Regions from separate parts of the Streptomyces sp. NPDC047079 genome, predicted to be linked through region 2. Evidence: riboswitches for the same ligand, from Rfam matches in the RefSeq annotation. Region 2 holds a riboswitch; each other region holds the start of a gene.

Region 1 (3,802 bases), on a different contig from region 2:
ACGCGGCATGCGAGGGCGAGGACCCCGACCTGTTCTTCCCGGTGGGATCGACGGGGCCCGCGGCGGAGGAGACCGCCGCCGCCAAACGCGTCTGCCGCCGCTGCCCGGTGATCGGCGAGTGCCTTGACTGGGCGCTGCGCAGCGGGCAGACGGCGGGCGTGTGGGGTGGCACCGGTGAGAGAGAGCGTGCCGAGCTGCTCCGGACCTCGAAGGACCGACAGACACACCGACAGACACACCGACCGACAAGGAGTAGCGCGCGATGACCGTGGTGCGCAGCACCCTGCCCGAGCCCGCACGTCGAATCACGGGGGACGCCCTGCAAGAGACCCTGGTGGATCTGCTCGGGCTGTCACTCGTCGGCAAGCAGGCCCACTGGAACATCGTCGGACCGAGGTTCCGGTCGATCCACCTCCAGCTGGACGAAGTGGTGGCCACAGCACGCTCGTACGCCGACACGGTGGCCGAGCGTGCCGCCGCGCTCGGCGTCGCGCCGGACGGGCGGCCGGAGACCATCGCGTCCACCTTCGGGCTGCCGGGTACGAAGGAGGGCTGGCTGCGCGACACGGACGTCGTGCGGCTGATGGTGGAGTCGCTGGAGGCGGCGATCGGAAGGCTGCGCGCTCGGATCGACGCCACGGAGAAGGCCGATCCGGTCACCCAGGACCTGCTGATCGGACTCACCGCGGAGCTGGAGAAGCAGCGCTGGATGTTCGAGGCCGAGAACTGGCCGCGGGAGGACTGAATCCCCAAGGGCAGGGCCTGCCGGGCCACCGAGGGCGAAAAGGAGTACGCGATGACCGACGCCCTGGAGATGGACGCGCTGTGGGACGAGTTCCACAGCGTGGTCAACATGACCTCCCAGGAACTCGCGGCCTGGCTGCGGGTCCGGGACGCCGACGAGGACACCGAGCCGCTGCCCGAGCAGGCGGGTCCGCCGACCGGGCGGCACGTCCTCGCGATACTGCAGAAGCGGCGCATGGATCTGACCGACGACGACATCCGGGTGATGCGTCAGGTCGTGGAGACCGTGACCGCCCAGCAGGACCTCTACAACGAGCCGGAGGCCGAGGACGACGACCGGCGCCACCGGTTGATGTCGATCGGCCACGACCCGCTCAAAGCGGGGAAGTGAGGCCGCCGTGTCCCGCAGCGAGAGGGCGGACCGTGTCGTCGGGGAACTCGTCCACGAGCACGGTCGCACCTACGCGGAGGAGGCGGGCATCCCGCTCAAGGACGCCCCGCAGCCGCTGTACCGGCTGCTGCTGATGGCCCTGCTGCTCAGTGCCCGCATCCGCACCTCGATCGCCCTCGAAACGGTGCGGGCGCTTCAGGAGGCGGGTCTGCGGGATCCGCGGCGCATGGCCGGGGCCGACTGGCAGGAGCGCGTGGACGCGCTGGGGCGGGGCGGCTACCGGCGCTACGACGAGCGCACGGCGACCCAGCTCGGCGACGGCGCCGAGCTGCTGATGGAGCGTTGGGGAGGCGATCTGCGGCGGCTGCGGAAGGAGGCGCACGGAGACGTTCCGACGCTGCGCGGGTTGCTTCAGGAGATACCGGGGATCGGGCCGGCCGGTGCCGACATCTTCCTGCGGGAGGTGCAGCGGGTGTGGCCGGAGGTGGCCCCTTACCTGGACGCCAAGGCCCTGTCCGGAGCGGAGCGGCTCGGGCTGCCCAAGGACCCGGGGAAGCTGGTGAGGCTCGCCGGGGACAGCGAACCTGCGGTGCTGTCCGCCGCGTTGGTGCGGGCGGCCCTGGACAAGAAGGTGGCGCAGGGAGTCCTGGAGCACGCGGCGTAGGGCCGCCGGGCGCTGAGCGCTGACACCGCGCGGCCACAGGAGCAGGGCTGCTGCCGGATCCGGCAGCAGCCCTTCCGTATGGCACATCCCAGGGCTCGGGTTAGTCTTGCCGCCGTACCGGACACGGGGTGCCCCGCCGAGGGCTGAGATCACACCCGTCGAACCTGAACCAGTTCGTACTGGCGGAGGGATGTCTTCCATGCCTTGGGCGCATGTTTCCGGCGGGCTGTCCGCCGACAGCCGGCAAGCCGTCTTCGACGGACGGATGCCCACCGCTCCCGGCGATCTCCGCATCGAGGGGCACGGCATCGAGCCGGTCCCCGAGGAGCATCGCTACGGAGGCGCGGGCCGCCTGTTCACGGTCTGGTTCGCGCCCAATCTGACCATGACCGGCGTGTTCACCGGCACCATCGGCATCGCGCTCGGCCTCGACTTCACCACCGCGCTCGCCGCGGTCGTCCTCGGCACGGTGCTCGGGGCGGTGCCGACCGCGTATCTGAGCACCTGGGGCAGCCGCACGGGCGCCGGTCAGCTCCCGCTCGCCCGACTCGCGTTCGGGCGCGCGGTGGCACTGCCCGGGGTGCTTCAGTGGCTGTCGTCGGTCGCCTGGGACGCGCTGATCGGGCTGTTCGGCGGGGACGCGCTGGCCCGGCTGTGCGGCTGGCCGTTCTGGCTCGGTGTCCTTGTCGTGATGCTCGCGCAGGGAGCCCTGGGGGTCCTCGGCTACGAGGCGATCCACCGTCTCCAGATCGTCATGACCTTCGTCCTCGCGGCCGCCTTCGCGCTGATCACCCTGCGCATGTCCGGCAGCGTGCATCCGGCCGCGACGGGCAGCGCGCACGGCGCCGACCGCGCGGGCGCGTTCGTGCTGACCAGCACCATCGCGCTCAGCCTGGCCCTGTCGTGGGCCCCGTACGCCAGTGACTTCAGCCGCTATCTGCCGCGTGCCACCTCCCGCTCCCGGATGTTCTGGTGCACGCTGCTCGGGCTCGTGGTGTCCTTCGTGGCCGTGCAGGTCCTCGGGCTGTGGGGCGCCTCCGCGCTCACCGATCAGACGGCGGCGGGGGTCGAGGCGCTGCTGGGCGGGGGCACGGCGGGTGCCTTCGGGCTGCTGGCCGTGGCGCTGGCGGCACTGTGCAGCAACGCGATGAACGACTACAGCGGCTCCCTGGCGCTCCAGACCGTGGGCGTGCGCGTGCCGCGTCCGGTGGCGGCCGCGCTTGCCGTGGTGCTCGGCTTCCCGCTGGTGCTGTGGATGCACGCGGCCGACACCACGGCCCGTTTCCAGAACGTCCTGCTGTTCGTGAGCTACTGGATCCCCGGGTTCGTGGCGATCGTGGTCGTCGACTGGCTGGCCCGGCGCGGCACCCATATCGATCTCACCGCCGAGACGGCCCGGCCGCGGCCGGCGTGGCCCCCACTGCTGGCGTTCGTCGTCGCCTTCGCGGCCGCGGTGCCGTTCATGGACACCGGCCTGTACGTGGGCCCGGTCGCCCGCGCGCTGCACGGCGCCGACGTCTCGTACTACGTGGCGTTCACGGTGGCACTCGCGGTGTACGCGCCGCTGCGTGCCCGAGAAGCCGGAAGGAACCGGAAGACCGAAGTGCCGCAAGGGACCGGACGGGCCCAAGGGAGCGGAGAGACCCGAGAGGAGGGTCGCGCATGACCGCGCCGCCCCGTGTGCTGACCATCGCCGGATCCGACTCCGGCGGTGGTGCGGGCATCCAGGCCGACCTGAAGACCATGCTGGCGCTCGGCGCCCACGGGATGAGCGTGGTCACCGCGGTCACGGCGCAGAACTCCGTCGGGGTGCAGGGCGCCTGGGAGCTGCCCGTGGAGGCGGTGCGCGCCCAGTACCGCAGCGTCGTCGACGACATCGGTGTACAGGCCGTCAAGACGGGGATGCTCGCTTCGCCCGCCCTGGTCACGGCGGTGGCCGACCTGCTCGCGGACGGGGCGGCCCCGGTCGTCGTGGACCCGGTGAGCGTCTCCAAGCACGGGGA
Region 2 (3,802 bases):
AGGGCCGCGATGAGCCGAAAGGCACCCGAAACGACGCCCAGCCGCATCCCACACCTCGGCTACGACCGCCCGGGCTTCAGCAGCCCGGACAGCGGCCCCACCGCGGGTCCGCGCCCCAGCTTCAGCAGCCCGGACTTCACCAGTCCGGACTTCGGGGGCCCGGAACACCAGCCGGAGTGACGGATCTCGGCCGACATCCCGCCGGCCGAGGTGAAACCGTCGGCGGACCGGGCCGACCGGCCGCCGGACCGTCACCCGGAGCCGGCCCCACCTCCGGGCCCTCGCCCGGAGCCGGTCCCGAACCGCGACATCCACCGAAGCCGGCCCGCCCTTCCGAAGGAGCGCGGGCCGGGACTTCAGCGCGCGCCCTGGACCGGCACTGCGCGACGGCGGATCACTCCGCGATCGGCAGATACACCCGGTTCCCGCTCGCCGCGAACTCCTTCGACTTCTGGAGCATCCCCTCGGCGATCTCGTGCTGCGTCGCGCCCTCGGCCGCCTCACCGCCGAACCGCTCGGTGATGCTCTGGCTGATCTTCATGGAGCAGAACTTCGGACCGCACATCGAGCAGAAGTGGGCGGTCTTGGCAGGCTCGGCGGGGAGGGTCTCGTCGTGGAAGTCACGGGCCGTGTCGGGGTCGAGGGCCAGGTTGAACTGGTCCTCCCAGCGGAACTCGAAACGCGCGTCGGACAGCGCGTCGTCCCACTCCTGCGCACCCGCGTGCCCCTTGGCCAGATCGGCCGCGTGGGCGGCGATCTTGTAGGTGATGACGCCGGTCTTGACGTCATCACGGTTGGGCAGGCCCAGGTGCTCCTTGGGGGTGACATAGCAGAGCATGGCCGTGCCCCACCAGGCGATCATCGCGGCGCCGATACCGGAGGTGATGTGGTCGTACGCCGGCGCGATGTCCGTGGTCAGCGGACCCAGCGTATAGAACGGCGCTTCATCGCAGATCTCCTGTTGCAGGTCGATGTTCTCCTTGATCTTGTGCATCGGGACGTGTCCCGGGCCCTCGATCATGGTCTGTACGTGGAAACGCCTGGCGATACGGCCGAGTTCCCCGAGCGTGCGCAGTTCCGCGAACTGCGCCTCGTCGTTGGCGTCCGCGATCGAACCGGGCCGCAGGCCGTCGCCCAGCGAGTAGGTGACGTCGTAGGCCGCGAGAATCTCGCAGAGCTCCTCGAAGTTCTCGTAGAGGAACGACTCCTTGTGGTGTGCGAGGCACCACGCGGCCATGATCGAGCCGCCGCGGGAGACGATGCCGGTCTTGCGGTTCGCCGTCAGCGGTACATACGCCAGGCGCACCCCCGCATGGACCGTCATGTAGTCCACGCCCTGTTCGGCCTGTTCGATGACCGTGTCCTTGTAGATCTCCCAGGTCAGCTCCTCGGCCCTGCCGTCGACCTTCTCGAGCGCCTGGTAGAGCGGCACCGTGCCGATCGGCACAGGGGAGTTGCGCAGTACCCATTCACGGGTGGTGTGGATATTGCGGCCGGTGGACAGGTCCATGACCGTGTCGGCACCCCAGCGGGTCGCCCAGGTCATCTTCTCGACCTCCTCCTCGATCGAGGAGGTCACCGCGGAGTTGCCGATGTTGGCGTTGACCTTGACCAGGAAGCGCTTGCCGATGATCATCGGCTCGATCTCCGGGTGGTTGACGTTCACCGGCAGCACCGCGCGACCCGCCGCGATCTCCTCGCGGACGATCTCGGGAGAGACGTTCTCCCGGAGAGCCACGAACTCCATCTCCGGCGTGATCTCCCCGCGGCGCGCGTACGCGAGCTGCGTCACCGCGTTGCCGTCGCGGCCACGGCGCGGCTGGCGCGGGCGTCCCGGAAACACCGCGTCGAGGTTGCGCAGGCCGCCACGCGGCGAGGTGTGCTTGATCCCATCGTCCTCGGGACGGACGGGACGGCCCGCGTACTCCTCGGTGTCGCCGCGAGCGGTGATCCAGTTCTCCCGCAGCGGCGCAAGGCCCCTGCGGACGTCCGTCTCGGCGACTGGATCGGTGTACGGACCGGAGGTGTCGTACAGGGTGACCGACCGCCCGTTGGTGAGGTGCACCTGACGGACCGGCACCCGCAGGTCGGGGCGAGAGCCCTCGATGTACGCCTTGTGCCAGCCGATGGACTTCCCGGCCTCCTGGGGCTCGTCACCCTGGACGGAGGCAGGCGTGCGTACGTCCTTGATGGTCATGAGACCTACTCCCTACGCCGGCATTACCCGGTAACAGGTTCAGCGGTCGACGCAGCAGTTCCCGCCCGCCGATGTTCCACGTGAAACATCGCGTCTGCGGAGTCAGCGCCCTCTCAGCCCGGTGCTCCGAGCTCCCGCGTGTGCAAAGGTGCCTTCACGCTAGCGTCTTGTTGGGCAAGCTGAACAGTGGGCCTCACGCGTTCCTTGCTTCGACCGGGAGACCCAACCGGCCACGGTGACCACGGTCGTGGCGGTGGACTGCGCATCCGTGAACGCCTCGGCTGGGACCACGCCCGGCTGCACCTCCATCGCCAGGGACCCGTCGGCCCCACAGAAGCCGACCGGCACCTGCAAGAAGGCGCCGGTCCACATCGACACCGGCAAGGACAAGGGCGGTACGTTCACGGAGATCGTCCAGCCGGACCAGTCACGGCAGTCGGCCCCCGCCCGCAGGGGTCGAGGGCGCCGCCGCAAGCGCAGAGACTTCCCACACCGGGACCGAAAGAGGCCCAGGCCGAAAGACGCCCCCGCAGAACCGTTACGGCATATCCGCGCGCCCGTACCGCCTTGAAGGGACGGTTTACGGCGCGAGGAACCGTTACGGCCCGAGGAACCGTTACGGCGCCGCGCGCGGTCTCAGCCCGCGCTCTGCTCCTCCGCCAGGATCCGGTCCAGCGCCTCGTCCAGATGCGCGTCGAAGTCGGCGAGAGATCCCTCCTGCCCGAGCGGCACCAGCTTGTCGGTGCGGTCGAGAAACGCCACCAGGGGCACCGCACCCGACCGGAACAGCGCGCGGTCGCCGCCCACCTGGAGCCGGATCAGCACATCACCGAAGGTGTCCGGCTCGGCGGGCGCGATGTGCACATCGCCGTCGCCGCACGGCCGACCCACCCCGTCCACCAGCAGCTCACGACCGAAAGCCCAGGTCACGGGTGCGTCGCCGGGCAGATGGAAGGTCAGACGCACCGCATAGGGATCACAGGTCTCGTAACACAGCTCCACCGGAATGCGGAAGGAGAGCTCCTCGGACACGAGAAAGCTCATCATGACCTCTGCCTGCACCGACTTGCGCATCGTCTACCCCGTCAGTAGCCGTCGACTGGCCAGGAATGATCACCCTGACACCTGCAGGAAGTTTGCTGAACGTGTATGGCAGATCACAAGGAGTGAGTTTTCAGATGCTGATAGAGAAGGCGAGTGTCCCTAGCAGTCTGCCGGTCTCCGCCTGCAGCTGACGGGCCGCCGGCAGCAACCGGTCGGCCTGGTGGGACGGCAGGGAGATGGCCACCGCCGCGGCCGTCGTACCCGCGGTGAGGGGGATCGCGGCGCAGGCCGCCCCGAGCGCGTACTCCTGGCACTCGACGACGGCCTCCATCGGCCCCAGGCGCTCCAGACGGCGCTCCAGGCTGCGGTTGTCACGCACCGTGTACGGAGTGAGGGGGTGCACCGGATAGCGATCGAGATGGTCGTGCCGGGCCTCTTCGTCGAGCTGTGACAGCAGGCACTGACCGAGCGCGTGCGCGTGCCCGGTCTCCCGGAAGTCGGCCCACTCTCCGACCGCCGGACCGTCCGGGCCGGCGGCAACACCGAGGACCTCGATCTCAC
Region 3 (3,802 bases), on a different contig from region 2:
GGATCCCGAGCCGGTCGAGCACGGACAGCACCGAGCCGTGCACCGAGGCGTCGACGCGCCGCATCGCGACCGTCGTCAGCTGCGTGCCGGACGCCACCAGCGCGCGCTCCATCACATCGAGGCTCGGCGCACCGCCGGTCCCCATGATCAACCGGGACGAGAACGTCGTACCACCGAGGACGAAGGGATCGTCGGCCATGGGATCAGCCTCCTTGGACTGCGGTGAGGACCTCGACGCGATCCCCCTCGGACAGGGGCGTCGACGGCCACTGCGCGCGCGGGACGACGGTTTCGTTGAGAGCGGCGGCCACGCCGGAGGGGGCCGCGGTGAGGGCCCGTACGACGGCGTCGAGCGCGGAGCCGGGAGCGAACTGGCGGGACTCCCCGTTGACCGAGATGTTCATGCGGGCTGCTCCGTGAGCGCGGCGGCGGCGAACCGCCGGGGGGTGAAGGGGCGGGCCTCGGCGGGCAGCTCGCCCGTGGCCAGGACACGGGCCATGACGTCACCGGTGACCGGGGTGAGCAGGACGCCGTTGCGGTAGTGCCCCGTGGCCAGCAGCAGGCCGTCCAGTTCCGTCGGGCCGAGCAGTGGCGCGTTGTCCGGGGAGCCCGGGCGCAGTCCGGCCCGGGTCTCGGTCAGCGGCAGCTCGGTGATCCCGGGGACCAGTTCGTGCGCGTCGCGCAGCAGCTCGTAGACCCCGCCCGCGGTGACCGTCGTGTCCCAGCCGAGCTCCTCGCTGGTCGCGCCCACCACCAGCTCGCCGTTCTCGCGCGGCACCAGGTAGAGGTGGCCGCCGCGGACGACGGCGCGCACGGTGCGGCTCAGGAACGGTGCGTACCGCTTCGGCACGGTCAGCCGCAGCACCTGCCCCTTCACCGGGCGCACGGGGGGCAGGACCTGGTCCGGGACCCCCGCGAGCCGCCCGCTGAGACTCCCCGCGGCGAGCACGATCTGCCCCGCGGCGAGGTCGGTGCCGTCGGCGGTCCTGATGCCGGCGGCCCGCTCCCTCAGCACCGTCAGCCGCTCGGCCCACTCCCGGTGGAAGACGACTCCGGCCCGTTCGCAGGCCGTGACCAGCGCCGCGACGAGCCGCCGTGGGTCGATCTGGTGATCGCCGTCGACCTTGAGCCCGCCGCGCACACCCGGCGCGAGCATCGGTTCCAGGCGCCGGCACTCGCGCCCGCTCAGCCACTCCGACGCCAGGCCGGAGCGCTGTTGCAGGGCGTGCAGGTCGCGCAGGTTGGCGCGGTCGTCGGTGTCCAGTGCGACGGCGAGCGTGCCGCACCGGCGGTAGCCGAGGTCCCGGCCGGTGGCCTCGGTCAGCTCGGCGGCGAAGTCCGGGTAGCGGCGGGCGGACTCCAGGTTGAGCGCGAGCAGCGTCTGCTCGCCGTAGTGCAGTTCGGTGACGGCGGCGAGCATCCCGGCGGCCACCTGGGCGGCTCCCCCGCCTGGGGAGGGATCCACCACGGTGGTGGCGAGTCCGCGCTGCGCGGCGCGCCAGGCCGTGACCAGTCCGATGATCCCGCCCCCGACGACGAGGACGTCTGAGGTACGTATGGGCGACATGGGCGTCCAGCCCCCTCCCTTCGCCGGTATGACCCGGATCAGGTTCGTACGGTCGGAGGCCGCCAGCCTCCCTCTCAGCCCGGTGCGTCCGGGCTCCCGCGAGTGCTTGTACGGGGGCCACCCTAGTCCGTGCCCGTCCGCGCCGGTAAGGGAGCCTCATGGGGGCGAGGTTGTGCGACCGTGCGGCGGGTAGGCGAAGAGGGACCGCCCCCCGGTTCCCGGTACACGCGCGGTCGGACGGGGTCGTGCCAGGCAGCGGGACGGGTGCTGTGCAGCAGGTCACTCAGCATGCCCCCTGACTGACACATTGTCAGTTGACTATGGTGATCAGGTGAGCGAGCAGACGCAGGCACGGGGCGGTTCGGCACGGCGCGTCGTCGTCGTGGGAGCGGGCATGGCCGGGGTGCAGACCGCGGTCGCCCTGCGTGAGCAGGGCTTCACCGGCACGGTGACGCTGATCGGGGCGGAGCCGCACCAGCCCTACGACAGGCCGCCGCTGTCCAAGGCCGTACTGCTCGGCAAGGCCGAGGGCTCCGCATTCGACGTCGACTTCGAGGCCCTGGGCATCGAGCTGCGGCTGGGCCGCGAGGTGGTCGGCCTGCGCCCAGGCGACCACGAGCTGGACACCGCCGAGGGCCCCGTCCCCTACGACGTGCTCGTCCTCGCGACCGGCGCCGAACCCATCCAGCTGCCGGGCGCGGAGGGCGTCCCCGGGGTGCATCTGCTGCGCACGCTGGACGATGCCGAGCGGCTGCGGCCGGTCCTCGCCCAGCAGCACGACATCGTGGTCGTGGGCGCGGGATGGATCGGTGCCGAGTTCGCCACCGCGGCGCGCGAGGCGGGCTGCGCGGTGACCGTGGTGGAGGCCGCGGACCGGCCGCTGGCGGGAGCGCTGCCCGCCGAGGTGGCCGCACCGATGGCGGCCTGGTACGCGGACAGCGGGGCCGAACTGCGCACGCACGCGCGTGTGGACCGCGTCGAGCCGGGGGCCGTGGTGCTCGACGACGGGTCCCGGGTGCCCGCGGGCGCGGTGGTCGTGGGCATCGGAGCGCGCCCGGCCACCGCGTGGCTCGCCGGCTCGGGCATCGAGCTGGGCGTGCACGGGGAGGTGCTGGCCGACGAGCATCTGCGCACGTCGTTGCCGGACGTGTACGCGGTCGGGGACTGCGCGTCCTTCCCTTCGGGGCGGTACGAGCAGCGCCTGCTGGTCCACCACTGGGACAACGCCCTCCAGGGCCCGCGCACGGTCGCCGCGAACATCATCGGGGAGACGCCGATGGCGTACGACCCCGTGCCGTACTTCTGGTCGGAGCAGTTCGGCCGGTTCGTCCAGTACGTGGGCCACCACGCGTCCGCCGACACGACGGTGTGGCGCGGGGACCCGGAGAGCCCCGCCTGGGCGGTGTGCTGGCTGCGCTCGGGCCGTCTGGTGGGCCTGCTGGCGGTGGGCCGCCCCCGGGACCTGGCGCAGGGCCGTCGCCTGATCGAGTCGGGCACCCCGATGGACCCCGACCTGCTGGCGGATCCGTCACGCCCGCTGAAGGAGGCGACGGCCTGAGGGCCGGGCCGTCCGTGCCGCCCCTTGGCATGCTCCGTCCGGCCCTCGGCATGCTCCGTCCGGCCCCTTGGCGTGCTCCGTTCGCGGGCAGGCCGGGGCCCTGCGTGTCCACCGCCGGAGGCAACCGGGCACTCCGCCGGAGGCGCCCCGCTTCCGACTGTCAGTCCGGGATGGCACGCTTGATCCCGTGACCGAGATTGACGCAAAGATCGATGCTCTCGTCCCCGCCTGGCTCACCGTCCCCGACATCGCCGAAGCACTCGGCGTCGAGGTGACCCGCGTGCGGCAGCTGGTCAAGGAGGGCCAGCTGATCGCCGTACGCCGTGGCGAGAACCGCGCACTGCACGTTCCCGCCGCCTTCATCGACGGGGACAAGGTGGTCAAGGGCCTGTCCGGCACCCTGACCCTGCTGCGGGACGACGGCTTTACGGTCGAAGAGATGATCGAGTGGCTCTTCACCTCCGACCCGACCCTGCCCGGTACGCCCGCGCAGGCACTCAGGGAGAATCGCGGCACGGAGGTGAAGCGTCGCGCTCAGGCGCTCGCCGTCTGAACCGATCGAGAACAACCATCCGGCGTACGGGTCGCGGGTCCACGGCCCCCGGCGATCGGCCGGCCCGCGCCCGCCGCGGCCCGTACGCCACCGACCCCCGGGGGGATCCACCGTGCCCGACACC

What was found. A riboswitch is a leader RNA that binds a small molecule or an ion and turns the genes downstream of it on or off. The one in region 2 is predicted to bind thiamine pyrophosphate.
Region 1: another riboswitch for thiamine pyrophosphate. It lies ahead of ABZ823_RS20280 (cytosine permease); the one in region 2 lies ahead of thiC (phosphomethylpyrimidine synthase ThiC).
Region 3: another riboswitch for thiamine pyrophosphate. It lies ahead of thiO (glycine oxidase ThiO); the one in region 2 lies ahead of thiC (phosphomethylpyrimidine synthase ThiC).

Annotation. Positions count from the first base shown of each region.
Region 1 is NZ_JBEYUZ010000015.1:40,222-44,023, reverse strand. It holds gene ABZ823_RS20300 (WhiB family transcriptional regulator) at 1-266, shown strand, start outside; gene ABZ823_RS20295 (DNA starvation/stationary phase protection protein) at 263-745, shown strand; gene ABZ823_RS20290 (DUF3140 domain-containing protein) at 797-1,135, shown strand; gene ABZ823_RS20285 (endonuclease) at 1,143-1,799, shown strand; TPP riboswitch at 1,914-2,007, shown strand; gene ABZ823_RS20280 (cytosine permease) at 1,999-3,465, shown strand; gene thiD (bifunctional hydroxymethylpyrimidine kinase/phosphomethylpyrimidine kinase) at 3,462-3,802, shown strand, end outside.
Region 2 is NZ_JBEYUZ010000003.1:109,800-113,601, forward strand. It holds gene ABZ823_RS05325 (hypothetical protein) at 1-180, shown strand, start outside; gene thiC (phosphomethylpyrimidine synthase ThiC) at 395-2,197, opposite strand; TPP riboswitch at 2,190-2,345, opposite strand; partial or broken gene ABZ823_RS05335 (YibE/F family protein) at 2,406-2,633, shown strand; gene ABZ823_RS05340 (SsgA family sporulation/cell division regulator) at 2,834-3,271, opposite strand; gene ABZ823_RS05345 (helix-turn-helix domain-containing protein) at 3,372-3,802, opposite strand, start outside.
Region 3 is NZ_JBEYUZ010000006.1:203,076-206,877, forward strand. It holds gene ABZ823_RS11810 (thiazole synthase) at 1-199, opposite strand, end outside; gene thiS (sulfur carrier protein ThiS) at 204-404, opposite strand; gene thiO (glycine oxidase ThiO) at 401-1,567, opposite strand; TPP riboswitch at 1,566-1,677, opposite strand; gene ABZ823_RS11825 (FAD-dependent oxidoreductase) at 1,899-3,125, shown strand; gene ABZ823_RS11830 (Rv2175c family DNA-binding protein) at 3,313-3,678, shown strand; gene thiE (thiamine phosphate synthase) at 3,791-3,802, shown strand, end outside.